DNA from 3 places in the Caballeronia sp. GACF4 genome. Region 3 is predicted to be linked to each of the others. Evidence: predicted binding sites of a transcription regulator. Region 3 holds the regulator's gene; each other region holds the start of a gene.
The links. The regulator HrcA, encoded in region 3, represses chaperone genes, less so after heat shock. The targets are predictions, from matches to a motif close to TTAGCACTCNNNNNNNNNGAGTGCTAA.
Positions count from the first base shown of each region.

Region 1: NCR40_RS10665 (co-chaperone GroES) is a predicted target of HrcA. The motif match lies at 1,876-1,902, and genes of this name have one in related genera.
Region 2: rpoH (RNA polymerase sigma factor RpoH) is a predicted target of HrcA. The motif match lies at 2,079-2,105, and genes of this name have one in related genera.

Region 1 is NZ_JALQDW010000009.1:181,383-185,653, forward strand. It holds gene groL (chaperonin GroEL) at 1-1,413, opposite strand, end outside; gene NCR40_RS10665 (co-chaperone GroES) at 1,507-1,797, opposite strand; gene NCR40_RS10670 (DUF4148 domain-containing protein) at 2,166-2,483, shown strand; gene NCR40_RS10675 (DUF2242 domain-containing protein) at 2,668-3,399, shown strand; gene NCR40_RS10680 (D-(-)-3-hydroxybutyrate oligomer hydrolase) at 3,678-4,271, opposite strand, start outside.
Region 2 is NZ_JALQDW010000002.1:200,151-204,421, forward strand. It holds gene nagE (N-acetylglucosamine-specific PTS transporter subunit IIBC) at 1-895, shown strand, start outside; gene rpoH (RNA polymerase sigma factor RpoH) at 1,080-2,015, opposite strand; gene NCR40_RS01030 (acyloxyacyl hydrolase) at 2,369-2,935, shown strand; gene NCR40_RS01035 (nuclear transport factor 2 family protein) at 2,981-3,364, shown strand; gene leuA (2-isopropylmalate synthase) at 3,388-4,271, opposite strand, start outside.
Region 3 is NZ_JALQDW010000002.1:367,223-371,493, reverse strand. It holds gene NCR40_RS01795 (RNA-binding S4 domain-containing protein) at 3-410, opposite strand; gene hemH (ferrochelatase) at 425-1,492, opposite strand; gene hrcA (heat-inducible transcriptional repressor HrcA) at 1,621-2,637, opposite strand; gene NCR40_RS01780 (NAD kinase) at 2,827-3,720, shown strand; gene recN (DNA repair protein RecN) at 3,750-4,271, shown strand, end outside.

The DNA.
Region 1 (4,271 bases), on a different contig from region 3:
CGCAGCAACAGCCGCCACCACGACGGAAGCTTCTTCGCCGCCGTTCGTGACGATCTGGCGCAGCGGCTCTTCCATCGCACGCAGAACGATGCGGATGCCCGCGTCCTGGTCCGAGTTCAGGCCCTTCACGCCTTCGACAGCCTTGCGAGCGCGGATCAGCGCGACGCCGCCGCCGGCCACGATGCCTTCTTCCACAGCCGCACGGGTTGCGTGCAGTGCGTCTTCGACACGTGCCTTCTTTTCCTTCATTTCGACTTCGGTCGCAGCGCCGACCTTGATCACTGCCACGCCGCCAGCCAGCTTGGCCACGCGCTCTTGCAGCTTTTCACGGTCGTAGTCCGACGTTGCTTCTTCGATCTGCGTGCGCACTTGCTTCACGCGCGCTTCGATGCTTGCTGCCTCGCCAGCGCCGTCGATGATCGTCGTGTTTTCCTTGCCCACTTCGATGCGCTTTGCTTGACCCAGTTCAGCCAGCGTAGCCTTTTCGAGCGTCAGGCCGGTTTCTTCCGCGATCACTTGACCACCGGTCAGGATAGCGATGTCTTCCAGCATGGCCTTGCGACGGTCGCCAAAGCCCGGAGCCTTGACGGCAACGGTCTTCAGAATGCCGCGGATGTTGTTCACGACCAGCGTAGCCAGCGCTTCGCCTTCGACGTCTTCAGCGATGATCAGCAGCGGACGGCCAGCCTTCGCGACTTGTTCCAGTACCGGCAGCAGATCGCGGATGTTCGAAACCTTCTTGTCGTGCAGCAGCACGAACGGGTTTTCGAGCAGGGCGACTTGCTTGTCCGGGTTGTTGATGAAGTACGGCGACAGGTAGCCGCGGTCGAACTGCATGCCTTCCACGACGTCCAGCTCGTCTTCCAGCGACTTGCCGTCTTCAACCGTGATCACGCCTTCCTTACCGACCTTGTCCATTGCTTCAGCGATACGGTCGCCGATGGACGTGTCGCTGTTCGCCGAAATCGCGCCGACTTGAGCGATTTCCTTGTTCGTCGTGCAGGGCTTGCTGATCTTGCGCAGTTCTTCGATAGCTGCAGCCACTGCCTTGTCGATACCGCGCTTCAGGTCCATCGGGTTCATGCCCGATGCAACGTACTTCATGCCTTCGCGAACGATGGATTGCGCCAGAACCGTAGCGGTCGTGGTGCCGTCACCGGCGTTGTCGCTGGTCCGGGAAGCCACTTCCTTGACCATTTGCGCGCCCATGTTCTGGAGCTTGTCCTTCAGTTCGATTTCCTTCGCGACCGAGACACCGTCCTTGGTGACCGTCGGGCCGCCGAAGCTGCGCTCGAGTACGACATTGCGGCCCTTCGGACCCAGCGTGACCTTGACCGCGTTGGCCAGAATGTTCACGCCTTCGACCATCTTGGCGCGTGCGGTATCGCCAAAAGTGACTTCTTTAGCTGCCATATTCAAACTCCTTGAGTCGATTCAGTTTGGAGGCTTCGGGCGGCAGGCTCCAATGGAGCGGCTCTGCGGCGAAGCCGAAGTGCAGGAAGGTGCTTACTTGACCAGAACGGCCATGATGTCTTCTTCGCGCATCACGAGCAGTTCTTGCCCGTCGACCTTGACGGTCTGGCCGGCGTACTTGCCGAACAACACGCGGTCGCCCACCTTCACGTCGAGGGCGTTCTGCACACCCTTGTCATCGCGCTTACCCGGGCCGACGGCCAGGATTTCGCCTTGATCCGGCTTTTCGGCTGCAGCTTCGGGGATGATGAGGCCCGAGGCAGTCTTGGTTTCCTGATCCAGACGTTTAACGATGACGCGATCGTGCAAAGGACGAAGATTCATACACACTCCTCTCTTGATTGAGACTGAAAACGCGGGGGAAACCCGCCCGGTGAGCGAAGCTGCCCGAGCGGCAATTTGTTAGCACTCTCGTGCAGTGAGTGCTAATTATATGGACCGAGTTTGACAATTTCAAGGACAGGGACAGACGGACACTCCCTATTTCGCGTACTTTTGTCTGGACACGGGGAAATTAATGGATTTCGTAAGGTCGATTGGCTGGATTAATGTCAATCCGTCAATTCTGATTTCGCTTAATTAGGGTTTTTACTAGGGTCGGCGAGGCCTAGACTGCATTTCAACGACGAAGCAGTGAAGAGACAAACTCTCCACCCGCAACGTTCCCGAGATCAGTACCTAGGAGGTTCATCATGTTCAAGTCGATCATCCCCGCAATCGCCGTTGCTGCCGTCCTTGCAGTCCCCGCTTTCGCCCAGGCGCAAGAAAACGCGCCGGTGACGCGTGCTGAAGTGAAGGCTCAACTGGTTCAACTGGAACGCGCAGGCTACAACCCGGCCAGCGATCAAACCCAATACCCCGCCAACATTCAGGCCGCGCAAGCACGCCTGAACGCGCAACAAGGCACGGCTGCATCGTCGTTTGGCGGTGCCGGCGAAGGCGCTGCCGCTTCGGGTGCTGCCCGCCGCGCGGCTATCGACCCGAATCCGGTCGACTTCAATCGTCCGTAATCGTCAATTCGCCTAACGAAGCCCGGCACGCACGCCGGGCTTTTGCTTTTTGCGCATCCTGAAGGAAAAGTTTCTGTAAGCCACGGATTCGACGATGTTTTTGGACTACGTTTTTTTCTCGCGCAGTCGGAGGGCACTACAATTTGTGTTTGTTGCATCACAAATTTCGTCTTCGCTGCCTCTCATGCCTATGTCGTCGTCGCTGCGCCTTGCCTTTCTCTCCCTCGGAATTCTCGCCCTTGCCGCCTGTGGCGGACGCGCGGCGACCACGCCGAGCTATCAGCAGGAACTTTTCGACTCCGGTGCAAGCCCGTTCGCGCGCAACTTCGACGCCACCGTGAACGAAACCTGCGAGGCGGCCCGCCGCGCGCTGCTCTCGCAAGGCTTTCTCACGACGATGGCGCAAGCCGATACCGTCGACGCCACCAAGAACTTCCAGCCGTCCACCGAAACGCACGTGGTCGTCTCATTCCATGTGGTCTGCACGCCCGGCGAAAACACGACCAATACGAGCATCGCTTATGTGAACGCGGTGCAGGACGGCTATGCGCTCAAGAAGAGCGATACCTCCGCAAGCGTGGGCTTGAGCGTCTTGGGCTCGCTTTCGCTGCCGATCCGTTCGAACAGCGATGCAATGGTCAAGATTTCCAGTGAAACCGTGCCCGCCGGCAAGTTCTATGACCGATTCTTCGGGCTGATGGGGCACTATCTGAGCACGGTGCCGCGCAGTTCGCCCATCGCATCGGATGAGGTCAAGAGCAAGCCGCTCGCACCGTCGCTGATCGTGAGTTCACCGGATCTCACGCCAACGCCTATCGTCGTACAGGCGCCCGCCGCGGCGGCGACGGCCATCCAGTCATCCGACGCGAAACACGCCGCGTCCGAGGGCGTCGCGGCATCGGCGCCGGTTCAGTGAGATCGAGCGCACGCGTCGTTCCGGGAAACGCTTCGTCGATGCAAGCATCAAGCACGCGGGCAACGGCGGCTGCAGTTGCGTGATCAGCTCACCGCAAACCTCATTCAGCACCCGTCGCCGTTCGCAAAATGTACCCGCGTGGCCTGTGACGCCCCGCTCATCGCGCAGCTAGCCCGCCCGAACGCATCGATGCAGCGCGCTCATCACGCGCCGCCTAAAGCTGAAGCTCCGCCTGCCGCCGACAGCGATGCCAATCCGCACGCCACTCCCATCACCCCTCAATTCGGCACATTCACCACGCCGCCATTCACCGAAATCGCATTCGCGCCGGGGCTCGCCGCGATCGCCGGAAGATTCGCCACCGTCAATTGAGGCGCCGCGCCCGGCGTGCCGCCGCGCGCCACCGTATGCACGACTTGCGACGGCGGCAACGGCGCGTTGTTCTTCAGGTGAGCCCACATCAAATTGAGCGCCTGAAGGTTGTAGTAGTGCACGGGCACGAAGCGCGTATCGAAGCCAGCCACGCTCAGGAACGCATCGAAGTGCTGACCGTTCGTGATTTCGTACAGTGAGAGCTGGCTATTGATGCCTTCCACCACCTTGTTCGCGCCGAGATACGGCCGCGAGGCATGGTTGATCGGCACGAGCGCATCCGACCTTCCCTGCACGATGATCGCCGGCTTGCCACGCAGATTCGCGTTGACGCGAATCGCGTTCACGCTCGCCGTCATCGTCGCATTGCCGTTCGCCCAGAGCGCGCGCAGGCAGGCCGCGCCCGCGAAGCTCGCATCGGGCGTCGCAAGCCGATGATCCGCCGCGCCCGATGTCCCCGCGTTATAGACGAGGTTGATGCCGTTGGTCGGCGGCACGCC
Region 2 (4,271 bases), 170 kb from region 3:
CCATGCGGTACTTACCGGCGTGTCGCTCGCTATCTGCTCGGCGCTCGGCATTCATCTTGGCTTCACGTTTTCGGCGGGTGCGATCGACTACGTGCTGAACTACGGACTGTCGCAACGCGGCTGGATGGCGATTCCGCTCGGGCTCGTCTACGGCGTGATCTATTACGGCCTGTTCCGCTTCTTCATCCGCAAGTTCAATATGGCGACGCCGGGCCGCGAGCCGGCCACGACCGATGCCGAAACGTCCGCCACGCCGGTTGCAGGCGGCTACGGCACGCCGCTGCCGGGTGCAGCGAACACGCGCGCCGCGAAGTACATTGCGGCGCTGGGCGGCGCGTCGAACCTGACGCTGGTCGATGCCTGCACGACGCGTCTGCGTTTGTCGGTGGCGGATACGGAGAAGGTGTCGGAAGCGCAGTTGAAGAGCATCGGCGCGCGTGGCGTGCTCAAGCGGGGCGCGACGAACGTGCAGGTGATCATCGGACCGGAAGCGGACATCATCGCCGATGAAATTCGCGGTGAACTCGAACATTCGTCGACGCGCGGAGCGACGCCGGCTTCGTCCGCTCCGGCCGCTGCTTCGGTGGCTTCCGCGAACGTCGGCTCCTTCGATCAGACTGCCGGCCCGCTCGATCCCGATCCGCTGCGCTGGCTGGCGGTGTTCGGCGGCGCGACCAATGTCGTCACGCTCGATGCCGTCGCGCAAACGCGACTGCGCGTGGTCGTGCGCGATCCTTCGGCGGTGGATCGTCAGCGCCTGTCGACGCTGGATGTCGCGTGGGTGTCGGCGGATACGTTCCACATCGTCGTGGGCGCGGCCGCGCAGCGTTACGCGGCACAACTCGCGACGCGCGTGCCGGGAAGTGGTGGCGGGGCATCGCCGTTGCCGGCTTGATGCGAGATTCGGTCTGGTTTGATGAACGGCGCTTTCGGGCGCCGTTTTTATAGTGGGCGACGTTTAAGTCACTGCTGCCGTTACGGCACACCTCCGCCTAAAAACAAAAACCCGCTGTCCTTTCGGAACAGCGGGCTTCGAACTTACTTCAGCACCGAACTACGGTCATCGAACTACCGCGATATCACGCGTACTCGGCCAGCGCGGAACGCATCTTCTTCATCGCGCTCGCTTCGATCTGGCGGATACGCTCAGCCGATACGCCGAATTCGTCCGCCAGTTCGTGAAGCGTCATCCCGCCCGAGCCGTCGTCCTGCACTTCGAGCCAGCGCGCTTCGACGATACGGCGGCTACGCGCATCCAGCGATTCCAGCGCGGAAGCCAGACCGTCGCTTTGCAACTTGTCGAACTGACGCGCGGCGATGACATTCGTCGGCTCGCTATGCGAGTCAGCCAGATAGGCGATCGGCGCATAGGCTTCCTCGCCATCTTCCACCTGGCCTTCGAGCGCGATATCTCCGCCCGACAGACGCGTTTCCATCTCGGCGACTTCCTCGCGCTTCACATTCAACTGGCTTGCCAGACCTTCGATTTCCTCCGGTGTGAACGCCGAAGTGCCGGTCTTGTGGCTGCGCAGGTTGAAGAACAGCTTGCGTTGCGCCTTGGTCGTCGCGACCTTCACCATGCGCCAGTTGCGCAGGATGTACTCGTGAATCTCCGCCTTGATCCAGTGCATGGCGTACGACACGAGGCGTACGTTTTGTTCGGGATCGAAGCGCTTGACGGCCTTCATCAGACCGATATTGCCTTCTTGGATCAGGTCCGCGTGCGGCAGACCATAACCCAGGTAATTCCGGGCGATGGACACGACGAGGCGCAGGTGCGAAAGCACCAGTTGCCGCGCCGCATTCAGGTTGCCCTGTTCGCGGAATTCGGTGGCGTACTGACGCTCCTCTGCTTGCGAAAGCATTGGAATGCGGTTCACCGCTTGTATGTATGAATCAATGTTGCCGATCTGGCCGGTCAACATGGACGATTGTGCGTACGTCAGCGCGCCTGCCGAAGTTGCCTTGGCAGGTGCCGAGCTAAGAACATTCGGAAGGGTCATCGCATTGGACACGCTCATAAGCTCCTTATCAACAAATGCCTGTTGCCGCAAAGGCGCGGCAAGTCAGACATGATATTAGCACTCCGCTTCAACGAGTGCTAAGTGTTAGAGGGGAAACGAATGTGAGAGTTCCCACAAAGCTATCAACTTTGTGGATTCATAGCCGAGCACTGTATTCGAATCGTACCATTATTACCGATTCGTCACGTGCGATAGAATTAGTTACCTTACTTTGACGTAAGGAAGACAGGATATTCAAGCAAATAGGCTAATGGCAATCATTCGTGCAATTATGAGACGATGAATCTACAATGCGCGAAGCCCGCTTGGCGGCTCGACTCGTCAATCCCACAGATGGGGTGTCCATGCAGAAAAATAAAGGCCCTTGGCGTCATCTGTTGTCCCATGGCGCAATTGCCCTGTTACTAGGAGTCACGTCGGCGGCAGCGCATGCCGACCGCTTTGGTTTGCAAATCGCGGGCGGCGTGGCCGATCGCGACATCAAAAAGGCGGATCTCGGCTTCGTATGGGACCCGAATCTGACCTGGTGGGAAATCGGCGGCTTCCATTTCACCTTGCTCGGCGAAGGTCACGTTGCCTACTGGCACTCGCAGGAAAGCAACGCCGTGCACCCGAACATCTGGGAATTCGGTGTGACGCCGGTTCTGCGCTTCGTGAAGAGTTCGGGATATATCCGGCCGTTCATTGAAGCGGGCGTCGGCGTGCGGCTTCTGTCGCATACGCGAATCACGACGGATTTCACGGTGTCGTCCGCGTTCCAGTTCGCGGATATGGTCGGCGTCGGTGCGATCTTCGGCGAGAAGCAGAACTATCAGGCGGGCTTCCGGTTTCAGCATCTGTCGAACGCCAGTATCAAAGAGCCGAATCCTGGTATAAATTTCAGCCAGCTATATCTGCAATACAACTTCTGACGGGGCGCCGGCGCATCGGTTTCTCGACACAAGGGGAACCGACAGATGCCGGCAAAATCCATGGAGGCCATTCGAGGCCTCGAGCGCGATCGCTTCCGGGCGATGGTCGACAGCGACGGCCCGGCTCTGGATGCGCTTCTGGCCGAGAACGTCAGCTACGTTCACACGAACGGCAAGCGCGAGACGAAGCGCCAGTTCATCGACGCGATCACCGCTGGTCGACGCCGCTATCGGCAGATCGAGATCCAGTCGCAGGACGTGATCGTCGCCGGCAAGGACACGTGCCTCGTCTCGGGACGGGCGCTGATCGAGATGGAATCGAAGAACGGCGCGCTGCTGTTTCCCATTGCCTACACCGCGGTTCACGTTCAGACCGACGGACAATGGCTGCTGCTAGCCTTGCAGGCGACGCGCGTGGCGCTGGAGTAGCCGCCGCGCGCGACGTCGAGGCCTCAAGCCTCGACCGCTTCGTCTTGCCGCTCTGCCTGACGGCCCAAGGGTTTCGACCGATTCACCGCACTGACGACCGCATCCACGACAGCCAACGCCGGATTCGCGTGCACCGCGACGCCGAAGCGCAACGGCTCGTCGCCGACGCGGCAGCCTACGAAGACGGCCGTATCGCCGCTCGCCGTTACCGCCGTTTCGAACCAGCTCACGTTTCCCGATACATCGAAACACGCCGCCACGGCTTGCGCGTAGACATCGCCGCTCGTCGCGCCTGACGCCGGCGGCACCGCGACGTTGCGCCCGAACACGGAGAGCGTCGCCGCATCGACGCGCGCGACCACGCCGCCCGCGTCGAAATATTCCTGCTTGAAGAGTGTGCAGATTGCGTCACCGGTGACTTCCTCGCCTGAGGTGTCCGCGAGTCTTTGCACGGCGTGGCTGAACTCGATCTGCACGCGGCGCGGCGGCGTGAAGCCGAGCCCGCGTTCGAGCAGATAAGTCGCGCCACCCTTGCCGGACTGGCTGTTCACGCGGATCACGGCGTCGTAGCTGCGACCGAGATCGGCGGGATCGATCGGCAAATACGGCACTTCCCAGACCGTGCCCGGCTGACGCTGCGCAAAACCCTTGCGGATGGCGTCCTGATGCGAGCCCGAAAACGCCGTAAAAACGAGATCGCCCGCATACGGATGACGCGGATGCACCGGCAACTGATTGCAGCGCTCGACGACGCGACGCACCGAGTCGATATCGGAGAAATCGAGGCCCGGATCGACGCCCTGCGTGTAGAGATTGAGCGCAAGCGTGACGAGATCGACGTTGCCCGTGCGCTCGCCGTTGCCGAAAAGACAACCTTCGACGCGTTCCGCGCCCGCGAGCACCGCGA
Region 3 (4,271 bases):
CTTCAATCCGAACCTGCCAGTTTGTCGATAATGCGCCGGTCGCGCTTCGTCGGCCTGCCCTGAATTCCGGCAGCCGGCTCGCGAAACGTCTTGCGCCGCTCGGCTTCGGCTAACCGCTTCACTCGGCCCTCTTCCGTTTCCGCGTAAAGCGTCTGGGCCACGCTTGCCGGTCCGCGCACGTCGCACACGCCCTTTACTTCCACTTGCCAGACGATCCGCTCGATATCGATCTCGACGAGATCGCCGACGCGCACGTCCTTCGACGGCTTCACGTTCGCCCCGCCGATCTTCACGCGGCCTTTTTCCACCGCGTCGCTCGCGAGCGAACGCGTCTTGAAGAAGCGCGCTGCCCAAAGCCATTTGTCGATGCGCAGACGCGCGCCCGGTTCCGTCGAAATCGTGTAGTTCATGAATAACCGTTCGTTCAGGCGGCAACCGTCAATGGCTGCACGGCCTGCACCGGCCAGCCTTGCAGATTCTGCGCCGCGATTTCTCCCAGCGCCTTGATCCACGCCGGCGATGCATTCAGGCAAGGAATGCGGTGAAACTGCTTGCCGCCTGCGTGCAGAAATTCGTCGCGCACCTCGATGCCGATTTCCTCGATCGTCTCAAGACAATCCGCCGTGAAGCCCGGACAAAAAACGTCCACGCGCGCAACACCCGCCGCGCCGAGTTCCGCGAGCGTCGGCGCGGTGTATGGCTGCAGCCATTCCGCGCGGCCGAAGCGCGACTGGAACGTGACGCGGCATTCCACCGGCGTGAGCCCCAACGCGGAGGCGAGCAGCGAGCCCGTCAACTGACACTGGTCGTGATATGGGTCGCCAAGATCCATGGTTCGCTTGGGGACGCCGTGAAAACTCAGCACGAGCTTGTCGCCGGCGGCAAAATCCGGCACGCCGTGATGACGCCAGTAATCGCGCACCTGCTCTGCAAGCGCGGAGATATACGCCGGATGATCCGCGTAATGACGAATGGTGCGAATCTCGGGCTGATTGCGCACGCGCTTGAGCGCGGTAAAGGCGTCGTCGAAAGCGGTCGCGGTGGTCGAAGACGAGTACTGCGGATACATCGGCACCAGGAGAATGCGCTCGGCGCCTTCGAGCTTGAGTTGATTGAGCATGACGCCGATGCCCGGCGTGCCGTAGCGCATCGCGTAGTCGACGAGCACGTGGTAGTCGTTTGCCGCAAAGAGGCGCCGCAAGCCCTCGACCTGCTTCTCCGTATAGACACGCAAGGGCGAGCCTTCCGCCATCCAGACCTGCGCATATTTCTTTGCCGACGCGCGCCCGCGAAACGGCAAGATGATCAACCGCAGAATGATCTGCCAGAGCAAGGAGGGAATCTCGACCACGCGCGGATCAGACAGGAACTGCGCCAGATACTTGCGCACGGCACGCGGCGTGGGCGCGTCCGGCGTGCCGAGATTGATCAGCAGCACCGCGACACGATGCGAAGCGCTAGGCTGCGAAGGCAACTCGAGATCGAAACGCATAGGGCAAGGCGGCCGGAAGTGGTCGAAAGGTGAAACCCATTATAGCGGCGCGTTTCACGCCGCATCATTGGCCGAACGGCCTAGTGGCGGCGCGGCGCGCGGGCCGGCATGATGGGCTGAAGGAAAAGCTATTGAGAACTGAGCGACATGGACAACAGGCGTGCGGTGATATCGACAATGGGAATCACGCGGTTGTAGGCCATGCGCGTGGGTCCAATCACGCCGAGCGTGCCGACGATCTTGCCGTTGACTTCATACGGCGCGGTCACGACGCTCATTTCCTCGATCGGCACCAGATTAGATTCCCCGCCGATGAAAATCTGCACGCCCTGCGCGTGACTCGAAACATCCAGCAATTGCAGGAGGCTCGTCTTTTGGTCGAACAAATCGAACAGCTTGCGCAGCCGCGCCATGTCGGACGAAAGGTCCGCCACTTCGAGCAGGTTGCGCTCGCCGGAAATCAGCACGGTCTCGCCCGGATCGGTTTCGGCGGTGCTCGCGACCACGGCGGCCTGCATGAGCGCGGTCATGTCGCCGCGCAATTCGTCGATTTCCTGACGCAGCCGCAGACGCACTTCGTCGAAGGACAGGCCCGCGAAATGCGCGTTGATGTAGTTGGAGGCTTCCGTGAGTTGCGACGGCGAATAGTCGCGCTGCGTCGCCATCATGCGGTTCTGCACGTCGCCTTCGGGCGTCACGATGATAAGCAGAATGCGCTTGTCCGACAGCCGCATGAATTCGATCTGCTTGAACATGTGACTGCGGCGCGGCGTGAGGATCACGCCCGCGAACGACGAGAGACTCGACAGCACGCTCGCCGCCGCCGCGACGATCTTCTGCGGCTCCTCGCCTTGCAGGCGCGTCTTGACGGCGGTGGTCATGGCTTCGTCTTGCGGCGCTTCCACGGTGAGCATGGTGTCGACGAAGAGTCGATAGCCGCGCGGCGTGGGAATGCGTCCCGCCGACGTGTGCGGGCTGACGACGAGACCGAGGTCTTCCAGGTCCGACATCACGTTGCGAATGGTCGCCGGACTCAGCTCCAGGCCGGAATGCCGTGATAACGTGCGCGAACCGACCGGCTGACCTTCGGCGATGTAGCGCTCGATCAGCGTTTTGAGGAGGGTTTGTGCACGTGGGTCTAGCATGGGGAAATTTTAGCCTAACGTGTCGTGGCGCGGCGAACGTACCCGCCGCGATGAATCGCTTGTCGAGCGATTCAATGTCCGCTCCATTCTAGCGATAAACAACGGGCGTGCCCCGGCGTGATCGGGTGGCATCGCAACCACCCTTCGCGCACGGTTCTTTTCGCCTTCCACCTATGGTGTAATGCCGGCATGGAAATTGGCCAATTCAAGACTGTCGCGCTCATCGGGCGCACCAATACGCCCGGCATCGAGACGCCGCTGCGCCTGCTCGCGGAGCTGATCTCGAAGCAGGGTTTCGAGGTCGTGTTCGAGGCCGGCACCGCGAAGGATGTCGGCGTGACCGATTACCCGGCGCTCTCGGTCGCCGAAATCGGCGCGCGCGCGGACGTGGCGGTCGTGCTGGGCGGCGACGGCACCATGCTCGGCGTGGGCCGCCAACTTGCGCCGTACAAGACGCCGCTCATCGGCGTGAATCACGGGCGGCTCGGCTTCATCACGGACATCCCGCTCACCGAGATGCGCGAGATCGTGCCTCAGATGCTCGCCGGACAGTTCGAGCGCGAGGAACGCAGCCTGCTCGAAGCGCGTATCGTGCGCAACGACAAGCCCATTTATCACGCGCTCGCCTTCAACGATGTCGTGGTCAATCGCAGCGGCTTTTCAGGCATGGCGGAACTGCGCGTGTCGGTGGATGGCCACTTCATGTACAACCAGCGCTCGGATGGTCTGATCGTCGCGACGCCCACTGGCTCGACCGCCTACGCGCTTTCGTCGGCGGGGCCGATTCTTCATCCGCAGTTGCAGGGCTTCGTGCTCGTGCCGATTGCGCCGCATTCGCTCTCGAACCGTCCGATCGTGCTGCCCGACGACTCCAAGGTGACCATTCAGTTCATCGGCGGGCGCGATGTCAACGTGAACTTCGACATGCAGTCGTTCACGGCCGTCGAGCTGAACGACGCCATCGAAGTGCGGCGCTCACGGCACACGGTGCCGGTGCTGCATCCGGTCGGCTACAGCACGTACGCCACGTTGCGCAAAAAGCTGCACTGGAACGAGCATCCCTCGCAAGACTCCGCCCTCTGAAGCGCTCACCACGCCCTTTCCAAGCGTCCATGCTCCGTCATCTCTCCATTCGGGACTTCGTCATCGTTGCCGCGCTGGATATCGAGTTCGACTCCGGCTTCACGGTTTTTTCGGGTGAAACCGGCGCAGGCAAATCCATCCTGATCGACGCCCTCGCGCTCACGCTCGGCGCCCGCGCCGACGCGAGCGTCGTGCGCACGGGCGAAGCGCGCGCCGACATCACCGCTGAATTCACCACGCACGCGCAAGTGGCGCGCTGGCTGGACGAGCACGCGCTCTCGCAAGACAGCGACACCGTCATGTTGCGCCGCGTGATCGATTCCGGCGGCCGCTCGCGCGCGTTCATCAACGGCACGCCGGCCACGCTCACGCAACTGCGCGAAGTGGGCGAAATGCTCGTCGACATCCACGGCCAGCACGCGCATCAATTGCTGATGCGCCCCGACGCGCAACGCGAACTGTTCGACACGCACGCCGGTCTCGTCGACACAGCGAGCACCGTGAATCGCGCGTGGCGTGCGTATCGCGAGGCCCAGCAGGCCGTAGAAGCC